DNA from 3 places in the Modestobacter sp. VKM Ac-2983 genome. Region 3 is predicted to be linked to each of the others. Evidence: predicted binding sites of a transcription regulator. Region 3 holds the regulator's gene; each other region holds the start of a gene.
What was found. Region 3 encodes LexA, which represses DNA repair genes until DNA is damaged. Its sites were predicted from a motif close to TCGAACANNTGTTCGA; they were not measured.
Positions count from the first base shown of each region.

Region 1: the regulator LexA is predicted to act here: its motif matches at 4,237-4,252, upstream of O2W18_RS19040 (DUF6504 family protein).
Region 2: the regulator LexA is predicted to act here: its motif matches at 2,586-2,601, upstream of O2W18_RS03760 (HNH endonuclease signature motif containing protein).

Region 1 is NZ_JAPVBK010000005.1:49,133-56,130, forward strand. It holds gene O2W18_RS19015 (glycosyltransferase) at 1-436, opposite strand, end outside; gene O2W18_RS19020 (carotenoid biosynthesis protein) at 433-1,251, opposite strand; gene O2W18_RS19025 (phytoene desaturase family protein) at 1,248-2,909, opposite strand; gene O2W18_RS19030 (GNAT family N-acetyltransferase) at 2,906-3,499, opposite strand; gene O2W18_RS19035 (YbaK/EbsC family protein) at 3,496-4,020, opposite strand; gene O2W18_RS19040 (DUF6504 family protein) at 4,363-4,689, shown strand; gene O2W18_RS19045 (SAV_6107 family HEPN domain-containing protein) at 4,689-5,204, shown strand; gene O2W18_RS19050 (DNA polymerase III subunit alpha) at 5,201-6,998, shown strand, end outside.
Region 2 is NZ_JAPVBK010000001.1:800,407-807,404, reverse strand. It holds gene ychF (redox-regulated ATPase YchF) at 1-929, opposite strand, end outside; gene O2W18_RS03765 (cupin domain-containing protein) at 985-1,344, shown strand; gene O2W18_RS03760 (HNH endonuclease signature motif containing protein) at 1,368-2,567, opposite strand; gene O2W18_RS03755 (response regulator) at 2,702-3,340, opposite strand; gene O2W18_RS03750 (sensor histidine kinase) at 3,337-4,581, opposite strand; gene O2W18_RS03745 (ABC transporter permease) at 4,578-5,402, opposite strand; gene O2W18_RS03740 (ABC transporter ATP-binding protein) at 5,399-6,301, opposite strand; gene O2W18_RS03735 (AlkA N-terminal domain-containing protein) at 6,444-6,998, shown strand, end outside.
Region 3 is NZ_JAPVBK010000007.1:60,015-67,012, forward strand. It holds gene O2W18_RS21350 (ArsR/SmtB family transcription factor) at 1-288, shown strand, start outside; gene hflX (GTPase HflX) at 338-1,834, shown strand; gene O2W18_RS21360 (phosphatase PAP2 family protein) at 1,936-2,664, shown strand; gene O2W18_RS21365 (hypothetical protein) at 2,636-3,703, shown strand; gene lexA (transcriptional repressor LexA) at 3,812-4,636, opposite strand; gene O2W18_RS21375 (LysM peptidoglycan-binding domain-containing protein) at 4,904-5,488, shown strand; gene nrdR (transcriptional regulator NrdR) at 5,906-6,499, shown strand; gene O2W18_RS21385 (vitamin B12-dependent ribonucleotide reductase) at 6,630-6,998, shown strand, end outside.

The DNA of each region.
Region 1 (6,998 bases), on a different contig from region 3:
CGTCGGGCATCAGCCGGACGTCGGCGTCCAGGAACACCAGGACGTCGTCGGGGGCGGCCCCGTCGAGGGCGTCGGCGCCCTGGGCGCAGGCGTTCGGCTTGCCCAGCCAGCCCGGCCCGGGTGGCGTCGCGGGCAGCAGGGTGACCCGGTCGTCGCCGACCGCCGTGACCCGGTCGGCGGTGCCGTCGGTGGAGCCGTCGTCGACGACCACGACCTGCAGGTGCGGCACCCCGCGCTGGTCGAGCACGGCGGCCAGGCAGCCGGTGATCTGGTGGGCCTCGTCGCGCGCCGGGACGACCACGGTCACCCGGCGGGAGACCGGCCGAGGCACGGCCGGCGGCCGGCGGAGGAGCCGGCTGTTCAGCGCGGCGTGGACCGCGGCCGCCACCGAGAGCCCGGCGCACACCCGCAGCAGCCTGCGCCAGGCAGCGGTCATCGCCGTCGCCGCCGCTCCTGGACGGCCAGCGCGGCGAGCACCGGCAGCGCCAGGACGACGCCCCAGACCGCGGACCCCGGCAGCCCGAGCCAGCCGGCGTGCGCGAGCGCCCCGCCCAGCACCATCCAGCCGAGGGTCAGCAGCGGAGCGGTGTCCCCGATCCGGGGTGGCCGGCTGGTGCGTTCGACGAGGAGGTCGAGCAGGGTCATCAGCACCAGGCCGGCCAGCAGCCACCCGGCGAGGTTGGTGAGCGGGACGGTGGAGATGCCCGGCAGGCCCGGCTCGGGGTGGGCCCAGCGCCAGTAGCCGGCCTGCACCAGTTGCGGGTCGAGCACCACGTCCCAGGCGGCGAAGACGTAGGCCGCCACCGCCACCCGGGCGGCCCGGCGTAGGGGGGCGCGCACCCGCGAGGTCAGCCGGGCGGCGAGCACCCAGCTCGGCCACGCCATCATCAGCCAGGCCAGCGGCACCAGGAAGGGCACCCCGAGCAGGGTCGGGCCCAGCGTGTCGCTGTAGACGTACTCGCCGTACGGGAACCCCGTGCTCAGCCCCAGGGCCTCGAACAGCACCGCGACGACGCCGACGAGGACGAGCAGCGCGGCACCGGTGCGGGCACCGCGGCTGACCGTGGCGTGGCTGACCGAGACCGCCGACCCCAGCAGGACGATCGCCCAGCTGACCGTGTCGCGAGCGGCTCCGCTGCTGAGCGGGTAGGCGATCGCGGTGCCCAGCAGCGCGACGGTGAGCGCGAGGGGCAGCCAGGGGAGCGGGGCCGGGTCGGTGCCCGGCCGGCGGGTGGTGAGCGCACCGGTCACCCTGCCGTCCTCCGGGGCAGCCGGCGGGTGACCTCCGCCCGCAACCGGGCACGCAGCCGAGCCGTCGGCCGGCGGTCGGCGAGCACCACCCGGGCCGCGGTGCGCCCGGAGTTGCCCGAGACCCCGCCACCGGGGTGCGTGGAGGCGCCGGTGAGGTACAGCCCGCCCAGCCCCGGCACCCGGTGGCCGGACAGTGCCGGTGTCGGCCGGAAACCGAACATGCTGGCCAGGCTCATCTCCACGTGCATGACGTTGCCACGGAGGAGGGACAGTTCCTGCTCCAGCTTCAACGGAGTCTGAACGTACAGCCGCTGTACCGAGTCGGCGAAGCCGGGTGCGTAGCGGTCGACCGCGGCGATCAGCTGCTGGGCGGCCCGGTCGGCGATCTCGTCCCAGTCCGACCCGTCGGCGAGCTCGTACGGGTACCACTGGCCCCAGATCGTGACCACGTGCTGGCCGGCCGGGGCCAGGGTCGGGTCGCTCGCGGAGAACGACATGGCCAGCGGCACCGGCTCCCGGGGCAGCTCCCCGGCCAGCCAGTCGCCGTGCGCCCGGGCCAGCTGGGCCCGGTCGGTGCAGAGCAGCTGCAGCCCCTGCAGCGCCTCCGCGCCTGCGCCGGGGTAGTTCGGCAGGGCGTCGGTCTGCGCGCGCAGCACCAAGCCGAAGCCGTTGCCCAGCGGCGGGTCGGCCTCGGCCAGCGCGGGCGGGGCGTCGTCGCCGGCCAGCGCCTTGGTGGCCAGCACGTGGCAGGCGGCGACGACCACGGGTGCGGAGATCCGCCGTCCGGAGACCGTCTGCACCCCGGTGACCCGCCGGTCGTCGGGTGGCCCGTCGACGAGCAGGCGGGCCGCGCCGTCCCCGAGGGTGACCCGGCCGCCGTCACTGGACAGCCGCGCCGCCAGCGCCTGGGTGAGCCCGCCCGACCCGCCGACCGGGTGGCCGGGCGGGACGTCGTGCAGCAGCGCGACCCAGCCGACCATCGCGGCCGTGCCGGGCTCGGACATGGGCGGGCCGGACTGGGCGCCGAACCAGGCCAGGGCCGCCTTGAGCCGCTCGCTGGTGAACCAGCGGTCGAGCAGGGCGTCCCCGGAGCCGAGGAAGTCGGTGGCGATCTCCCCGCCCGGGGTGCGGGGCTGGCCGCGCCGGGGGGCGCCGACCGGCCACAGGTGCCGGACCAGCCGGGTCATCGCCGGCCGGTCGCCGAAGGCCTTGACGACGGCGGCGCTGCGCGGGCCCCAGACCTCGACGAACCGGCGGTAGGCCGCGGCGTCGGCGTCCCCGCAGGCGGCGGCGATGGAGGCGCAGGTGGCGTCGAGGTCGACGGAGAAGACCAGGGGCCTCCCGTCGGGGCCGGGGTCGCCGGGCGCCGGTGCCGGTGCGAAGCCCCAGGGGTCGCAGTCGACGTAGCGCAGGCCGAAGCGGTCGAGCTCCAGCTCCTCGACGACCCCGCTGTGCCGGATGATCACGTGCGCGCTGGACCCGCGGTCGACCCGGACGCCGGGCCAGCGCTCCACGGTGGAGACGGCGCCGCCGAGGACCTCGTCGGACTCCACCACCTCCACGCGCAGTCCGGCGCGGGCGAGGTGACAGGCGGCGACCAGGCCGTTGTGCCCGGAGCCGATGACGACGACGTCGGCGGTGCTGTCGACGGTGATCAGCCCTTCCCGGTCGGGGGGACCAGGGGCAGCCGCGCGCCCAGGATCGCGAAGGGGCGGGCGTCGCCGGGGAAGTGGTAGCCGCGGGCCAGGTCGACGAACCCGTCGGCGTGGTAGAGCCGGAATGCCTTGGTGTCGGTGTCCGGGGTGCTCAGCAGGGCGGCCGGGTGGGGGAGGTCGGCCAGCAGCGCGTGCAGCAGCTGCCGGCCCAGGCCCTGGCTCTGCCGGTCGGGGTGCACGTGCAGCTCGCACACCTCGAACGCGCCGGGCAGCCACTGCTTCGCCGTCCGCCGGTCCAGGGCGTTGCGGACCTGGTCGTGCCACCACTGGCCGGGGGCGACGACGTAGCCGTAGCCGAAGCCGACCAGCTGCTCGCCGACCGTGCCGTCGCCCCGGGGGGCCTCGACGAAGGCGCCCACCGCGCGGAAGCCCTCCCGCTCGGTGTGCTGGACGGCGTAGCCGTAGCGCCCGGCGACGACGGAGTCGCCGTAGCCCATCGCCGCCCCGTAGATCGCCAGTGCCTCGTGCAGGTGCTCGCGCATCCAGCCGGCGGGCAGTTCGGTGACCCGGGCCGCGGGTGTGGTGCCGGTCATCGGGTGGTCTCCTCGTCGGCGGCGGCCGGAGACGGCCCCGGGCCGACCTCCGCGGGGGTGCCGCCGGTGAGCTGCAGGAGCTCGTCGTAGCTGGTGGGGAAGACGGTGTGCGGGTGCCCGGCGGCCGCCCACACCCGAGGGTGCCGGGCGAGCTCCACGTCGACCAGCGTGCCGATCGGCTCTGGGTGCCCCACCGGCGCCACCCCGCCGATCGCCTGGCCGGTGTGCCGGCGGACGAACTCCGGGGTGGCCCGGGTGATCCGCGGGACGCCGAGCAGGTCGGCGACCAGCGCCTCGTCGACCCGGTGCGCGCCGCTGGTGAGCACCAGCAGCGGGACGTCGCCGGCGTCGAACACCAGGCTGTTGGCGATCGCACCGACCTCGACGCCGAGCTGGGCGGCCGCAGCGGCGGCCGTGCGGGCGCTGTCGGGCAGTACGCGCACCCCACCGGCGACGCCGGAGGCGCGCAGCACCTGCTCGACCTCGGCGACCCGTGGGTGCGGGGTCTCCGCAGCGGTCATGCCCGCGATCCTCCCACCGGTCCCGGGACCGTGCGCCACCCGGGACCTGGGCCGATGCCGACGGTCGGCGGGGCGTCGTCCGGGGGATGCCCGCCGACCTCGAGCGGAGGTCGAGGGTCGTGCGAGGCCGCTGAGTGCAGCCGCTGTAACGACACGGAGGTCGACACGCGCGTCCGGCTTGACCGCTCCGGCCCGCTCCGGTCTACTCATCGGTGTTCGAACACCTGTTCGAACACCGGCGACCCGTTCGCCGGCCCGGGCCGTCACGTCCTCCGACGTGCGCTTCCCCGCCGGGCCGGGGGGCGGGCGGCCGGTGGGTGGCGAAGAGTTGCGGAGTCTGTCATGAGCCGAGTGCTCGCCGGGGCCGGTGGCCGGGCCGGTGAAGAGGTGCAGGTCGAGCAGGGGTCGTCGGGGCCGGCCGAGTTCTGGCGAGGGCAGACCCGGTACGTGGTGGGGGAGCTGCTCGACTCGTGGGTGGAGACCGACCCGTGGTGGCAGGCCGACGCCGCCGGACGGGGTGGGGCGTCGGCCGAGCTGGTCGCCACCCGGCAGGTCTGGCGGGTCGAGGCGGTCCGCGCAGGCCGGTCCCGGATGAGCTTCGCCGGGGTCTTCGACCTGTCCTGGGAGCCGACGGGCAACCAGTGGCTGCTCGTCCGGGTGCACGACTGATGGGCGCCGCCCGGGCCCTCCCGGCCGCCGCCGACGGGCAGCTCCCGTTGCTCCCGCCGCTGCCCGCGGCCGCCGCCCAGCTGCTCGGTCAGGCCCATCGCGGTCTGGCCGAGGCCGCAGGCAGCCCCGACGCGGCCTGGCGGTACGCGACCGCACACCTGGCCGCGCTGCGGGCCGCGGCGGCCGTGCTTGCCGCCCGCACCCAGCCCGAGGCCGGGCGGCGCCGTCCGCGCAGCGCCTGGGTGCTGATCGGTCAGGTCGCCCCCGAGCTGGGGGAGTGGGCGGCCTTCTTCGCCGCCGGGGCGGCCAAGCGCGCCGCCGCCGAGGCGGGGCTCTCGCACGCGGTCACCGCACGGGAGGCCGACGACCTGGTCCGGGACGTCGGCACGTTCCTCGGCGTCGTGGAGGCCACGATCAGCCGCCCGGTGCCACCAGCACCCGCACGTCTGCGCGCGGTCGACCCCGGCTCGCGTCGGCGCGGTCCGGGTCATCCCGGTCCCGGCTCCACCTCGTGAGCGACCCCTTCGTCCACCTGCACGTCGCGTCGGGGTACTCGATGCGGCACGGCGCCAACCACCCGGCCGACCTGGTCGCCCGCGCGGCCGAGCACGGCATGGGGGCCCTGGCCCTGACCGACCGCGACGGGCTGTACGGCGCGGTCAAGTTCGCGCTGGCCTGCCGGTCGGCGGGCATCCGGCCGCTGTTCGGCGTCGACCTCGCGGTCGACCCGATCGTCGGCGGCGAGCCGGGGGACCAGACCCCCGGGCGGATCACCGCTGCGGCCCGGCACCGGGCCGCCCACCCCGTCGGCCGCCGCGCCCCGGCGCGCGGCGGGGCCAGCGTCGACTCCCGGCTGCCCCGGGCCACCTTCCTCGCCCGCGACGGCGCCGGCTGGCGGTCGCTGTGCCGGCTGACCAGCGCCACCCACCTCGGCGGCACCCGCGGTGAACCGGTCAGCTCGCTGACGCTGGCCGGTGCGCACTCGACCGGGCTGCTGGCGGTGCTGGGGCCGGGGTCCTCGGTCGGCCGTGCGCTGGCCGCCGGCCGGGCCGACCTGGCCCGGGCCCGGCTGGACACCTGGCGTGCGGTGTTCGGGCCGGGCCAGCTGGTGCTCGAGGTCGTGCACCACCGCGGCCAGGGCGACCGGTCCCGTGCCCAGGCGATGCTGCGGCTGGCCGCCGAGGCCGGGGTGCCTGCGGTGCTGACCAACGCGGTTCGCTACGTCGACGCCCTCGACGCCCCGACCGCCGACGTGCTGGACGCCGCCCGCCGGCTGGTGCCGCTGGGCCAGCGGCACGTCGACCGGCGCACCGCCGAGGGGCACCTGAAGTCGGGCAAGGAGATGGCGCTGCTCGCCGAGGAGCTGGCCGGGCCGGACCGGGACACGGCGCTGCAGCTGCTGGAGACCACCGCCCGGGTCGCCGAGCAGTGCGCGGTCGACGTCCGGGCCGACCTCGGCATCGGCACCGTGCGCTACCCCGAGCTCGACGTGGTCACCACCGCCGCCGAGCGTGGGATGGGCCCGTCGGCGGTGCTGCGGGCCCGCTGCGAGGCCGGGTTCGGCCGGCGCGGGATGACCCCGTCGGCCGTGGTGCGCGAGCGGCTGGAGGAGGAGCTGGCGGTCATCGAATCCCTCGGCTACCCCTCCTACTTCCTCACCGTCGCCGACGTGGTCACCCTGATCAAGGAGCTCCGGGTCCGCGCGGCGGCCCGCGGCTCGGGCGCCGGCAGCCTGGTCACCTACCTGCTGGGCATCTCCGACGTCGACCCGATCCGGTACGGCCTGCTGATGGAGCGCTTCCTCTCCCCGTTGCGCCACCAGCTGCCCGACATCGACATCGACGTGGAGTCCGCCCGCCGGATGGAGGTCTACGACGCGGTGATCGAGCGCTTCGGCGCCTCCCGGGTCAGCTGCATCTCGATGATGGACACCTACCGGGTGCGGCACGCGGTCCGCGACGTCGGCGCCGCCCTCGGGCTGCCCCCGGCGGAGGTCGACGCGGTGGCCAAAGCGTTCCCGCACATCCGGGCCAACCAGGTGCACGCGGCGCTGCGCGACCTCCCCGAGCTGCGGGCCAGCCGGCTGGGGTCGCGGCGGAGCGGTGGCTCGGGTGACCTGGACCTGCTCTTCGACCTGGTCTCCCGGCTCGACGGCCTGCCCCGGCACATCGCGCTGCACCCGTGCGGTGTGCTGCTCTCCGACGCCACCCTGCTCGACCGCACGCCGGTGGAGAGCAGCTACCTGGGCTACCCGATGAGCCAGTTCGACAAGGACGACGTCGAGGAGCTGGGGCTGCTCAAGCTGGACC
Region 2 (6,998 bases), on a different contig from region 3:
AAGCCGCGCTGGAAGTCGGTGTGGATGACGCCGGCCGCCTCAGGGGCGGTGGCGCCGACCGGGATCGTCCAGGCCCGCGACTCCTTGGGCCCGGCGGTCAGGTAGGTCTGCAGGCCCAGCGTGCGGAACCCGACGGAGGCCAGCTGGTCCAGGCCGGGCTCGTCCTGGCCGATGGAGGCCAGCAGCTCGGCGGCCTCCTCGTCGGGCAGCTCGATCAGTTCGGACTCGGTCTGCGCGTCGAGGAAGATCGCCTCGGCCGGGGCGACCAGCGCCCGCAGCTCGTCGAGCACCTCGGTGTTCGCGAGTTCGTCGGCGTCGACGTTGAAGACGTAGAGGAACGGCTTGGTCGTCAGCAGGGTCAGCTCACGCAGCGGCTCCGGGTCGACACCGGCGGCGAACAGCGTCTTGCCGCTGTCGAGCACCTCCTGCGCGGCGACGGCGGCGTCGTGCAGGACCTTGCGGTCCTTGTCCTTGCGCGACTCCTTCTCCAGCCGCGGGACGGCCTTCTCCAACGTCTGCATGTCGGCGAGGATCAGCTCGGTGTTGATCGTCTCGATGTCGTCGGACGGGGAGACCTTGCCCTCGACGTGCACCACATCAGGGTCGGTGAACACCCGGATCACCTGGCAGATCGCGTCGCTCTCGCGGATGTTGGCCAGGAACTTGTTGCCCAGGCCCTGACCCTCACTGGCGCCGCGCACGATGCCGGCGATGTCCACGAAGGACACCGTGGCCGGGATGATCTTCTGCGAGCCGAAGACCTCGGCCAGCTTCGCCAGCCGCGGGTCGGGCACGCCCACCACGCCGACGTTCGGCTCGATCGTCGCGAACGGGTAGTTCGCGGCGAGCACGTCGTTCTTGGTCAGGGCGTTGAAGAGGGTCGACTTGCCGACGTTGGGCAGGCCGACGATCCCGATGGTGAGACTCACGGGAGACCAGCTTACGGGCCGTTGACGCACTCCCCCGGTGGGCGAGGATGGTCAGATGCCCGAACCCGTCGATCTCGCCGCCGTCCTCAGCACCGTCGACCAGCCGTGGTCGCCCCGCACCGTGGCCGTGTTGAACGACTACGACCTGCGCGTCGTGCACACCCGCGGCGAGTTCACCCGGCACAGCCATCCGGAGACCGACGAGGTGTTCCTCGTCCTCTCCGGCTCGCTCACGATCCGGCTGGACGACGGCGACGTCACCCTCGGCCCGGGGCAGCTGTACGTCGTCCCGAAGGGCACCCCGCACCAGCCGTACAGCCCGAACGGCGCCCAGGTGCTGCTCGTCGAGCCGAGCGCGACGGTCAACACCGGCGACACCCCCAGCGAGCTGACCGCCGAACGCAGAGTTGTCTGAGCGCAGGGTCGTCTGAGCACGCGCTACAGCGGTGGTCCGATGAGGATCTGGGTGTCGTCGGGGCGGTAGGTGCGCCATCGCCCACCCGGACCTCGCTCCACCCGGAAGCCGTGGTGGACCTTGGTGTGGTGCCGTTCGCACAACAACGCTGAGTTCTCGAGGTTGGTCTCGCCGCCGTGCAGCCAGTGGATGACGTGGTGCACGTCGCACCACCAACTCGGGGCGCCGCAGCCGGCGAACACGCAGGACTTGTCCCGCCGTTCCACCGCCTTGCGCAGACCCGGGGTGACCACCCGGTGATCCCGGCCCAGGTCCAGCGGAGCTCCATCGGGGCCCATCACGATCCGGGAGATGCTGCCGTCACACGCCAGGTAGCGGGCCCGCGCCGCGGAGATCGTGGCCCCGAAGCCCATCTTCCCCGCACCGGCACCGGTCGCAGGGTCGACCAGGTCATCGAGGTCGATGCCCACGACCACGTGCGGCTTCACCGTCCGCAGCACCGGCAGGTTCCCCGCCGCCAGCTGGTTGTCACACAGCTGCACGAAGGCATCGCCGTTCTGCTGCGCGCGGGTCCGCTCGTCACCCTTCGGCCGGTCGGCCTGCACGATGGACTCGATCGCCGCCTGCGCCTTCTCCCCACCGGCGGCATCCAGCTCGAAGTGGCCGGTGACGGTGCCATCGGCGTGCTTGACCATCGTCAACCGCCGGCCCTCGGTCGGATCTGGCTCCGGTCCGTCGGGGTCCAGGGCGGTCTTAAAGGCCTGCACCGCGGCGGCCAGCGACTCGTGCGGGGACTCCGTGGCCACCCGCGCCCACACCTGGTCGAAGGCACCCAGGTCGATGCCCTGCTCCTCGGCCTGCGCGACCTCGCGGGGGCCGATCTTCTCCGCCACCACGTTCACCTGCGCCGCGGTGACCCTGCCCTCGGCGAACCCGGCCGCCAAAGCCGGGAAGTGCTCCAGCGCCCGCCCCGACCGCACGACCCGGGACGCCTCCGTCTGCGACAGCCGCGCGTGCCCGATCAACCACGACCGCATCGACTTCAACCCGTCGTACTCCGCAGCCTGCGTGGTCTCCGCGTGCCGCACCGTGCGGGTCAACTCCGCCGATGCACGGTTGACCACCTGCACCAGCAACGCCGTCCGGTCCAGCACGGCGCCGTCCGTCAACCCATGCAGGTCCTCGGCCGCCAGGGCATCGAGAGCCGACTGGAACTCGCTCACAGACACCTCCCGACGCATTCGAACGTGTGTACGAATGATACCGCCGAGGACGCACCCTCACAACGCGAATCCCCAGCTCAGGCGCCTGTCCACAGATGTGCGCAGCCCCTTGACAGAGCGACCGGGAGCCTCGATCAGCCGGCCGAGCCGGGGCCCGCCAGCAGGCCGCGCTCGACCGCGACCAGGACCGCCCGGGTGCGGTCGTCGACCCCGAGCTTGGCGAACACCCGGAGCAGGTGCGTCTTCACCGTCGCCTCACCGATGAACAGCTCCCGTCCGATGTCGGCGTTGGTCAGCCCGCGCGCCACCCCGGACAGCACCTGCAGCTCCCGGGCCGTCGGCGTCTCGAACGCCGGCGCCCGCATCCGGGACACCAGCCGGGCCGCGACCGGTGGCGCCAGCACCGTCTCCCCGCGGGCCGCCGCCCGCACCGCGTCGGCCAGCTGCGGCAACGGCGTGTCCTTGAGCAGGTAGCCGGTCGCCCCGGCCTCGACCGCGCGCACGATGTCGGCGTCGGTGTCGTACGTGGTCAGCACCAGCACCCGCACGCCCGGGTGCGCGGCCGCGATCCGGCCCGTGGCCGTCACGCCGTCCATCCGTGGCATCCGCAGGTCCATCAGGACGACGTCCGGCTCGTGCTCGGCGACCGCCGCGAGCGCCGCCAGCCCGTCGCCGGCCTCGGCCACCACCTCCAGGTCCGGCTGGGCGGCCAGCCAGCCGACCAGCCCGCCACGGACGACGGGGTGGTCGTCCACCACCACGATGCGGGTCATCGCGCCGGCACCCGCACCGTCACCCGGGTGCCCGCACCCGGTGCCGAGACGACCTCGACCCCGCCGCCCACCTGCTCGGCCCGGTCCCGCAGCCCGGCCAGCCCCACCCCGGCCGCCGTCCCCGGCTCGAAGCCCACCCCGTCGTCCTCGACGTGCACCGACACCTGCGCCTCCTCCCCGGTCCCCACCCGGCTGACCCGCAGCACCACCGCACTCGCCGCGGCGTGCCGGCGCACGTTGGCCAGCGCCTCCTGGGCACCGCGCAGCAGCACGATCTCCTCCGCCCGGGTCAGGCCGGCGTCGTCGGCGAGCGCCGCGGTGTCCAGCCGCGTCGCCAGGCCGGTCTCCCGACCGAACCGCTGGGCGAGCCGCGCCAACGCCTCGACCAGCGTCGCCGAGTCCAGCGCCACCGGCGCGAAGGCGGCGACCATCGCCCGGGCCTCGGCCAGGTTCTCCCGGGCCACCTCCTCGATCAGGGCCACCCGCTCCCCCGCCGCGCCCGGGTCGCCGGGCAGCTGCCCGGCGGCGGTCTGGGCCAGGACGACGATGCTCGTGTAGCCCTGCGCCAGGGTGTCGTGCACCTCGCGGGCCCACCGCTCCCGCTCCGCGGCGACGCCCTGCTCGCGGTGCGCCGCGGCGAGCTCGGCGCGGGTCGCCTCCAGCTCCCGGATCAGCAGCGCCCGCTCGCGGCTCTGCTCCAGCACCCGGGTGATCCACAGGCCCATCGCCACGCTGAAGGCCGCCCCGACCAGGGTCTGTCCCGGCCCGGACATCGGCTCGGTGCCCTCCGACCAGTGCACCAGCGGGCCCAGGGTGGCCGCGACCGTCAGTGCGCCGGTCCAGCACAGCCCCGCGATGGCGGACTCCGCCAGGAACCAGACCTGCGGGAACGCCAGGAACATCAGGAAGAGCAGCTCGGGGAACTCCCAGGCCAGCACCCCGACCACCCCGACGAGCACCGTCAGGTAGGCGGTGGCCCGGCGCTGGTCGCGGCTGGTGACGGCGGGCGCGCCGAGCGTCGCGTAGGCCACCAGCAGCACGCCGAGGGCGCTGAGCAGCACCGCCCGGGAGCCGACGTCGCTCAGCAGCGTGTTCAGGACCGCCAGCGTGAGGAACAGCCCGAAGGCGACGTGCAGCACCAGCACGGTGACCCGCCACCCCCGCTCGGACAGCGGCGGTCCGCCGTCGTCCCCACCGGGCGTGGGGACGACGGCGGACCGGATCCGGGAACCGACGGTCACCCGTCGGCCCGGCGCCAGCGGAACGTGCGCACGCACACCATGACGCCGATGATCACCCATGCCACCAGCACCAGGGCAGTCCTGCCGTGCTCCCACCCGCCGGCGACCTCGAACGCGGCCGCCTGCTCGGGCAGGAACGCCGAGCGCATCCCCTGGGTCAGCCACTTCAGCGGGAACACCGCGGCGACCTGCTGCATCCAGCCGGGGAGCTCGGGAAAGGCGAAGAAGACCCCGGAGAAGAACTGCAGCACGATCGCGAACGCCGAGATCGAGGTGGTCAGCGAGCTGGCGCTGCCCGGCAGCGCCGAGACCGCGATGCCGAGCACCGTGCCGGCGAGGGCCCCCAGGGCGGCGACCCAGCCGAACGTCAGCCAGTGCCCCAGGTCCACCGGCAACGGCACGTCGTAGCCATAGCGGGCCACCGGGAGCAGCAACGCCAGCTGCGCCGCCGTCGTCACCAGCACCTGCCCGGCCTTGCCGGCGAAGTACGCCGCGGGCGGGGTGCCCAGCAGCTGCAGCCGCTCCAGCTGGCCTGCCTCGCGTTCGGCGGCGATCGCCGTCCCGACCGCCTGGAAGCTGGTCAGCATGATCCCGGTGGCCGCGATCCCGGCCAGGAAGTACTGCGGGAACGGCACTCCGCCGGGCAGCACGTCACCGCCGAGCACCGAGCCGAAGACGACCATCATCACGACCGGGTAGGCGAAGGAGAACACCACCTGCTGGCGTTCCCGGGCGAACAGCCGCAGCTCCACGCCGACCCGGGCCAGCGCGATGCGGGCGGTCGAGGGCGGGGCCGGGCGGGTGGTGGTCAGGGCGGTCATCGGGGCTCTCCTCCGGCTGTGGCGACGAGGGCGAGGTAGACGTCCTCCAGGTCGGGGCGGGTGACGGTCAGGCCGGGGACCTCGCCGTGCGGGTTCGCGGCGAGCAGGTCGCGCAGGACGGCGGCGGGGGTCTCGGTGGGCACCGCGCGCCAGCCGCCGTCCTCACGCCAGCGCACCGTGGCCTGCCGGCGCAGCGGCACACCGAGCTCGGCCGGCGGGGCGACCTCCACCAGCCGGCCGCCGGCGATGACGCCGACCCGGTCGGCCAGCTCGGCGGCCTCGTCCAGGTAGTGGGTGGTCAGCAGCACCGTCGTCCCGCCGGACCGCAGGTCGCGGACGAGCTGCCAGAACTGCCGCCGGGCCACCGGGTCCATCCCGGTGGTCGGCTCGTCGAGGAAGACCAGCTCCGGCCGGCCCTGCACCCCGAGGGCGACGGCGAGCCGGCGTCGCTGGCCGCCGGAGAGGCGAGCCACCCGGGTGTCGGCCTTCTCCGCCAGGCCGACCGCCGCGAGCAGCTCGTCGGTGGGCCGCGGCGTGGACGTGTAGTGCGCGAAGTGGTCGAGGGTCTCCCGCACGCTGAGCGCCTGGCCGGCGCCCTCGCCCTGGCTGACCACCCCGATCCGGGCCCGCCAGGAGCGGCCGGCGGTGGCCGGGTCCTCCCCCAGCACCTCGACGTCACCGGCGTCGCGACGCCGGACCCCCTCGAGCACTTCGATCGTCGTGGTCTTGCCCGCGCCGTTGGGCCCGAGCAGCGCGAAGCACTCGCCGCGGTGGACCTCCAGGTCCAGCCCGTCGAGGACGGCCTTCCCGCCATAGCTCTTCCGCAGCCCGCGGACCACGATGGCGGCGGTGTCCCCGCCGGTCGTGGTCGGCAGGGGTGCTGCCTCCGTCGTCGTCATGACCCGAGCCTGTCGCCGCGCCCGGCCCGCCGGGACCACCGGAGCGTGGGTCGCCCGTCCACCGATCGGTGGACGGCGGGGCCGTCACCGCCGTGTCCGAAAGCCGCCAGTCGACCCCGCCGGACGGTGCCATGCTCGTGCCATGACCGAGGTGCTGGAACGCGGACGGCTCGACGTGGAGCACTGCTACCGCGCCGTCACCAGCCGCGACCCGCGCTTCGACGGGTGGTTCGTCACCGCGGTGCACACCACCGGCATCTACTGCCGCCCGTCCTGCCCGGCGCGCACGCCCCTGGAGCGCAACGTCTCCTTCCACACCACTGCCGCCTCGGCCCAGGCGGCCGGCTTCCGCGCCTGCCGCCGCTGCCGCCCGGACGCCGTCCCCGGGTCGCCGGAGTGGGACGTGCGCGCCGACGTCGTCGCCCGGGCGATGCGGCTGATCGCCGACGGCGAGGTCGAGCGCGGCGGCGTCGGCGGGCTGGCCGCGCGGCTGGGCTACTCCGAGCGCCAGCTGCACCGGCTGCTCACCACCGAGCTCGGCGTCGGCCCGCTGGCGCTGGCCCGCGCGCAGCGCGCGCAGACCGCGCGGCTGCTGATCGAGACCACGCTGCTGCCGATGGCCGACGTCGCGTTCGCGGCCGGCTTCGCCAGCATCCGGCAGTTCAACGACACGGTGCGGTCGGTGTTCGGGACGACC
Region 3 (6,998 bases):
GGGAAGAGCTGGCTGATGGACGGCGCCGGCGCCTCGGGGACCGCCCGGGACGCCGCGCTCGCCGCGTTCCTCGAGGAGGTCGCCGCCGTGGGGGAGGCCCGGCTGGAGAGCACCCGGCTGGGCCTGCGGCTCGGTGCGGCGGACCTGGCCGAGTTCCGGGAACGGCTGCACCGGCTGCTGGACGAGTACGCCACCCGGCCGGCGGACCCGGGTGCCGAACGCTGGTCGCTGTACCTGGGGATGCATCCGGAGCTCTCCGGTGTTGTACCCGGCGATGACAACAGGTGATGTGACAAGTCGCTCGCCCCACGCTCAGGGGCATGCCACGCTGGAGACGATGACGACAGCCCAGAACCGCGCGATCCTCGACGAGGCCGAAGCCCGTGTCGACAAGGCGCGCGCCAGCATGCCCGACACCAAGCCGGCACCGGCCGGTCAGTGGGACGCCGCCGACGACACCACCGGCTCCTACGTCAAGGAGGAGCGCGGCGCACTCCGTCGGGTCGCGGGGCTCGGCACCGAGCTCACCGACGTCACCGAGGTCGAGTACCGCCAGCTCCGCCTGGAGCGGGTCGTCCTGGTCGGCGTCTGGACCGAGGGGACGGCGGCCGACGCGCAGCGTTCGCTGACCGAGCTCGCCGCGCTCGCCGAGACCGCCGGTTCCCAGGTGCTCGACGCGCTGATGCAGCGCCGGGACAAGCCGGACCCGGCCACCTACGTCGGCTCGGGCAAGGCCGCCGAGCTGCGCGAGGTCGTCGCCGCCACCGGCGCGGACACCGTGATCTGCGACGGGGAGCTGGCCCCCGGCCAGCTCAACCAGCTGGAGAAGGTGCTCAAGGTGAAGGTGGTCGACCGGACCGCCCTGATCCTGGACATCTTCGCCCAGCACGCGACCAGCCGGGAGGGCAAGGCCCAGGTCGAGCTGGCCCAGATGCAGTACATGCTGCCCCGGCTGCGTGGCTGGGGTGAGTCGCTGAGCCGGCAGGCCGGTGGTCGGGTCGCCGGCGGTGGCGGCATCGGCACCCGTGGTCCGGGTGAGACGAAGATCGAGACCGACCGGCGCCGGATCCGGTCCCGGGTGAGCAAGCTGCGCAAGGAGATCGCCGGCATGGCGACCGCCCGCACGACGCAGCGGAACTCCCGTGACCGGAACGCGACGCCGAGCGTCGCGATCGCGGGATACACCAACGCCGGCAAGTCCAGCCTGCTCAACCAGCTCACCGGGGCCGGCGTGCTCGTGCAGGACGCGCTGTTCGCCACCCTGGACCCGACGGTCCGCCGCGCGCAGACGCCCGAGGGGCGCGAGTACACGATGACCGACACGGTCGGGTTCGTGCGCCACCTGCCGCACCAGCTGGTCGACGCGTTCCGCTCCACGCTGGAGGAGGTGGCCGACGCCGACCTGCTCGTCCACGTCGTCGACGGTGCCGACTCCGACCCGCTGGGCCAGATCGACGCGGTGCACACGGTGCTCAACGAGATCGACGCGTCCGCCGTCCCGGAGCTGATCGTCGTGAACAAGGTCGACGCCATGACCGAGGAGGACATGCTGGCGTTGCGCCAGGCGCTCCCCGGGGCGATGTGGGTGTCGGCCCGGACCGGTGAGGGCATCGAGGCGCTCCGCGACGTGATCGCCCAGCGGCTCCCGCACCCGCACATCGACGTCGAGGTCCTCGTGCCCTACGACCGGGGCGACCTGGTCGCCCGGGTGCACCGGGACGGCGAGGTCGTCGAGGAGGCGCACGAGGCGACCGGGACCCGGTTGACCGCGCGTGTCGACGCCGGCCTGGCCGCCCAGCTCGACGGCTTCAGCACACCTGCTGCCGAGGCCTGATCGAGGCTCCACCGCTCCCCGACGCGTGGACGTGTGCGTCGGACCCGTGAGCAGGCTCGTCGGATCACGAGCAGGTCACGGCGCCCCGGTACCGTGAAGCGGTGACCAGGGGAGCGGTGGACCGGCCGGCGGCCACCGGAGGCCGACCGGCTGCACCGGTCATCGGGGTGGGCCGGCCGCCGTGGTGGCTGCTCGTCCTCGCCGCCCTCGTCACCGTCGGGGTGACCGTCAACCTGCTCGGCCGCGGGTGGTTGGAGCGGATGGACCTGCGGGTCTCCGAGGTGACCAGCGTCTGGGCGCTCCGGGACTCCTGGGCCTACTGGCCGATCTGGGTCGTCACCCAGATCGGCGGGCGGGTGACGATCCTCGTCGTCCTGGCCGGCCTGGTCGGCTGGTTGGCCGTGCGGCAACGGACGCTGGTGCCCCTGGTCCGGGTGGTCGTCGCGCTGGCCCTGCTCACCACCGTGGTCTACGCGTTCAAGTGGGGCACCGGTCGCACGGCCCCGGCGTTCCCCGGGTCGTTCTTCCACCTGGACGGGGCCAGCTACCCGTCGGGGCACGTGGCGAACGCCGTCCTGATGTGGGGGGTGGCCCGGTGGCAGGCCGTGGAGTTCGGCCTGCCCCCAGCAGTGCAGCGGGCCACCTGGGTGCTCAGCGTGCTGGGGCCGGTGGCAACAGGTGTGGCCATGGTGGCGCTGGACTTCCACTGGGTCACCGATGCCGTGGTCGGGCTGTCGGTCGGGCTCCTGCTGTTGGGCGTGGTTCACGGACTCGACGCTGTCGGACTGCCACGCTGGGTTCGTGCCAGAGCCGGCCGATCGCAGGCGTAGCCGCGCCCCCCGCCGCAGGGCGGCCGGCGCCGTCCTCGGCGCGCCCGTCGGCCTGCTGGTCGCGTTGGTCCCCGCCGGGTCGGCGGCCGCCGACGACGCTGTCGCCTCCTTCGGCGAGCCGGTCACCCGGTGCGAGATCACCGATCCGCGGCTCCCTGAGCTCTCCGGCCTGGCCAGCGCCGGCGAGGCGATGCTCGCGATGAACGACGGCGGCGACCGCGCCGAGGTGCTCGTGCTCGACGGGGCCTGCACGGTGGGTGAGGTGCGCACCGCGGAGGTCGACCCTTACGACCCCGAGGACCTCGCCCTCGCCGCGGACGGCACCATCTGGTTGGCCGACATCGGGGACAACGCGCAGAGTCGCGAGACGGTCGCGCTGATCGGCCTCCGTCCCGACGGGACCACCGTGCTGAGCAGGTTGACCTACCCCGACGGCCCGCACGACGCGGAGGCGCTGCTGCTCGCGCCCGACGGCACCCCGTACCTGGTGACCAAGGAGGTGCTCGGCGCCAGCTCGGTGTACCGGCCCGATGCGCCCCTCGCCGACGGGGCCACCGTGCCGATGAGCAAGGTGGCCGGGCTCGGGTTCACGTTGACCGGCACGCCGGGCGGTCCCGTGGGCCGGGCCGGACAGTTGCTGGTCACCGGTGGCGCGGTGTCGGCCGACGGCTCACGGATCGCCCTGCGCACCTACACCGACGCCTACGTCTGGCCGCTGAGCGGTTCGGACGTCGCCGGGGCGTTGGCCGGCCCCCCGGTGCGCGTGCCGCTGCCGGAGGCCCCGCAGGGCGAGGCCATCGCCTTCGCGGCCAACGACCGGGACCTGCTCGTCGCCGGGGAGGGGCTGCCCGGGGCGGTGACCCTGGTGCCGGCCGCCGGTGACCTGGCGGCGCCGCCACCGGCGGCGGCCACCGAGGCCGCTGCCGGGTCGCTGGCGACGGCCGGTGGGGTGGCCCCGCTCACCGCCGGCGTCATCGCCGCAGTCGCGGCCACCGTGCTGGTGTGGATCGGCGGCAAGATCCGGCGGCGCCCGGCCTGATCAGCGTCTGGCTCGCTCACCAGCCGGATCGCATGACGACTCGGCCGGATGACGAGCCGAGTTCGATGAGCGCCGGGCCGCACGGCGAGCCCGGCGCCCCGGTAGAACTCAGACCCGGCGCAGCACGGTGACGACCCGGCCGAGGACCGTGGCGTCATCGCCCGGGATCGGCTCGTACGCGGCGTTGTGTGGCAGCAGCCACACGTGCCCGTCGCGCCGCTTGTAGGTCTTCACCGTTGCCTCGCCGTCGATCATCGCGGCGACGATCTCGCCGTTCTCCGCGGTCGGCTGCTGCCGGACGACGACCCAGTCGCCGTCACAGATCGCCGCATCGACCATCGAGTCACCCGCCACCTTCAGCATGAAGAGGGTGCCGTCGCCGACCAGTTCCCGGGGGAGCGGGAAGACGTCCTCGACGGCCTGCTCGGCCAGCACCGGACCACCGGCGGCGATCCGCCCGACGAGGGGCACGTAGGTGGGTCGGGGAGCCGAGGCGTCGTCGACACCGCTGCCCGCTCCGGATCCGGCCAGTGCTGCGGCGGCGTCGTTCGTCGCCGTGGCGGTGCTGTCGCCGGGCAGGCGCACGTCGAGGGCGCGGGGTCGGTTCGGGTCACGGCGCAGCCACCCCTTGCGCTGCAGCACCGACAGCTGGTGGGCCACCGACGAGGCGGAGGAGAGGCCGACCGCCTCCCCGATCTCACGCACCGAGGGCGGGTAGCCACGGCGCTCGATGGAGTCACGGATGACCTCGAGCACCCGCCGCTGCCGCTGGGTCAGACCGTCGCCGTCCGCGGCCCGGTCGGGGAACTCCCGCACCGCGGCTCCCGCCCCCGCGACGGTCGTCGGTGCTGCGCCGTCGGCGGGTGCCGAGTCGGCGGCTCCACGCCGCGAAGGGCTCTTGCCGCCGCGCGCCTTCGGGCCGTCGACCGCCATGTGTCCTCCTCGTCCGGCTGCCTGGGCAGCAGTTCCCGGTGGCGCCCTGCCGTGCCGACAGCCGTGTCACCACGGCGAGCCGGACCGTGGACGCCGTCCTCGATCGCCTCGGAACCGTATCGCCTCGGACGCTCGTGTTCAAACAGGTGTTCGAAGAAGTCGTCGTGTCGGCGTGTTCCTGTCGGGGGTGTGCGGTAGACATCGCACACACGTTCGAATCGAACGTGCGTTCGATGAGCCCGGTACCGAGACACCTGGAGCACCCCGATGGCCATCCCGCAGCTCGAGCGCCCCGTCGCCACCCCGGCCTCGTTGGCGGTCGTGCTCCCGTTCCCGGGGGCTGGTCAGGTGGCGCCCTCGCCCCGCCCGCCGGTGCAGGGTCCGCCCGTGCGGCTGTCGCGGGCGCCTCGCCCGGCACTGCCGGTGGTGCTCCGGCGTGACGTCGGGCGCGCCGAGGCGCGTGCGGGCCGCCGGGTCGGTGTCGTGGACGGTGGCTCGGCCGGTCGCGGCGGTCGCGTGCGGCAGGCAGGCGGCGGGGTGTCGGTGGGTTGGGGTGACCCGGCACCGCTGCGCCTGACCCGGCGCGGGCGGCGGGTGATCGCCGGGCTGTCCATCGCCTTCGGGGTGTCCGTCGCCGCGGCGACGATCGCGATCGAGTCCGGCGGCGCCGGAGGGGGCCTGGAGCTGGCCGGCTCGGCGACGATCGTCGTCCGGTCCGGGGACACCCTGTGGTCCATCGCCGGTGAGATCGCCCCGGAGGAGGACCGGCGCGCCGTCGTCGACGCGCTCCTCGACGTGAACGGCCTCTCCGACGTCGACCTCGTCCCCGGCCAGGTGCTCGAGCTGCCCTGATCGGGCTGCGTGGTGCAGGTGTGCACCACGGCGGGTGGTGAGGGTGGCGGCCGCCCGTCGTCCCTGAGTGCTCCGGCTCGGCCGCCTCCAGGGCGCCCGTGCCTTGGTGGGGCAGGGCTGTTCCGGCGGCGATGGCTGTGGCGAGAGGGGTCCCGAGGGGCGTCCGGGGCAGTTGCGGAAGACGACACGCACCCCGGGGCTTGCACACCTGTGGGGGTGGTCGTACGGTTCCACCACAACATCTAGTAGTTACAGAGCTGTAAGCCCCATCCACAGCCGTTCCACACGTTCTCCCCGGCGCATCCACCGGATGTCCCCGGCGCAGTCCACAGCACGGCCATCGGGTCGGGGTCCGGTCACGGTGTCACGTCGCCGCGACGAGAGCCCTCGCGACACCTCGGGAAGGAGGAGATCGGGATGCGCTGCCCCTTCTGCCACAACCCCGACAGTCGGGTGATCGACTCCCGGGAGACCGACGAGGGAGCGACCACCCGCCGTCGACGCTCCTGCCCGGGATGTGGGCGCCGCTTCACCACCGTGGAGGAGGCCGTCCTCGCCGTCGTCAAGCGCAGCGGCGTCAGCGAGCCCTTCGCCCGGGGGAAGGTCGTCGCCGGTGTGCGGCGGGCCTGTCAGGGACGTCCCGTGGACGAGGACCAACTGGCGTTGCTGGCCCAGCAGGTCGAGGACGCGGTGCGGGCCACCGGCTGCGCCGAGATCCCCAGCAACGAGGTCGGTCTCGCCATCCTCGGACCGCTGCGCGACCTCGACGAGGTGGCCTACCTGCGCTTCGCCAGCGTCTACCGCAGCTTCTCCTCGGTCGCCGACTTCGAGAAGGAGATCGCCGAGCTCCGCGCCGCACCGGCCCGGGGTTCCGTCAGTGCCGGCGACGGACCGCTCGCCGAGCGAGGCGCCGTCGGTGAGGACCAGGAGATGCCTGCGGGCGGGAGCCCCCGCCGGCGGGCCGCCGAGCGTCCGCGGCCGGCCGACACCGGCAACGCCGCCGGCCCGTGAGAACTGTCCGACCCCTCCGCTAGACAGGTCTCGACGAGGAGACCGCACCACCCGGCTCCGGCACCCGCCGGCTTCCCCAGCCGCTCCGCCCGCACCACCGCACCAGTCCGACCCAGGGAGCCCTCGCACGATGACCGAGACAGCCGACCGCCTCACCACCAGCCGGAACCGCCGCACTCCCAAGGCCCCCAGTCGGGGGAAGGGCCTCAAGGTCAAGCGCGTGTTCACCACTGCGGGTGTGCACCCCTACGACGAGGTCGTGTGGGAGCGCCGCGACGTCGTCATGACCAACTGGCGGGACGGCTCGATCAACTTCGAGCAGCGCGGGGTCGAGTTCCCGGCCGAGTGGAGCATCAACGCCACCAACATCGTCACCACCAAGTACTTCCGTGGCGCGGTCGGCAGCCCCCAGCGCGAGACGAGCCTGCGCCAGCTCATCGACCGGGTCGTCCTGACCTACGGCGCGGCCGGCCGCGAGCACGAATACTTCGCCAGCGAG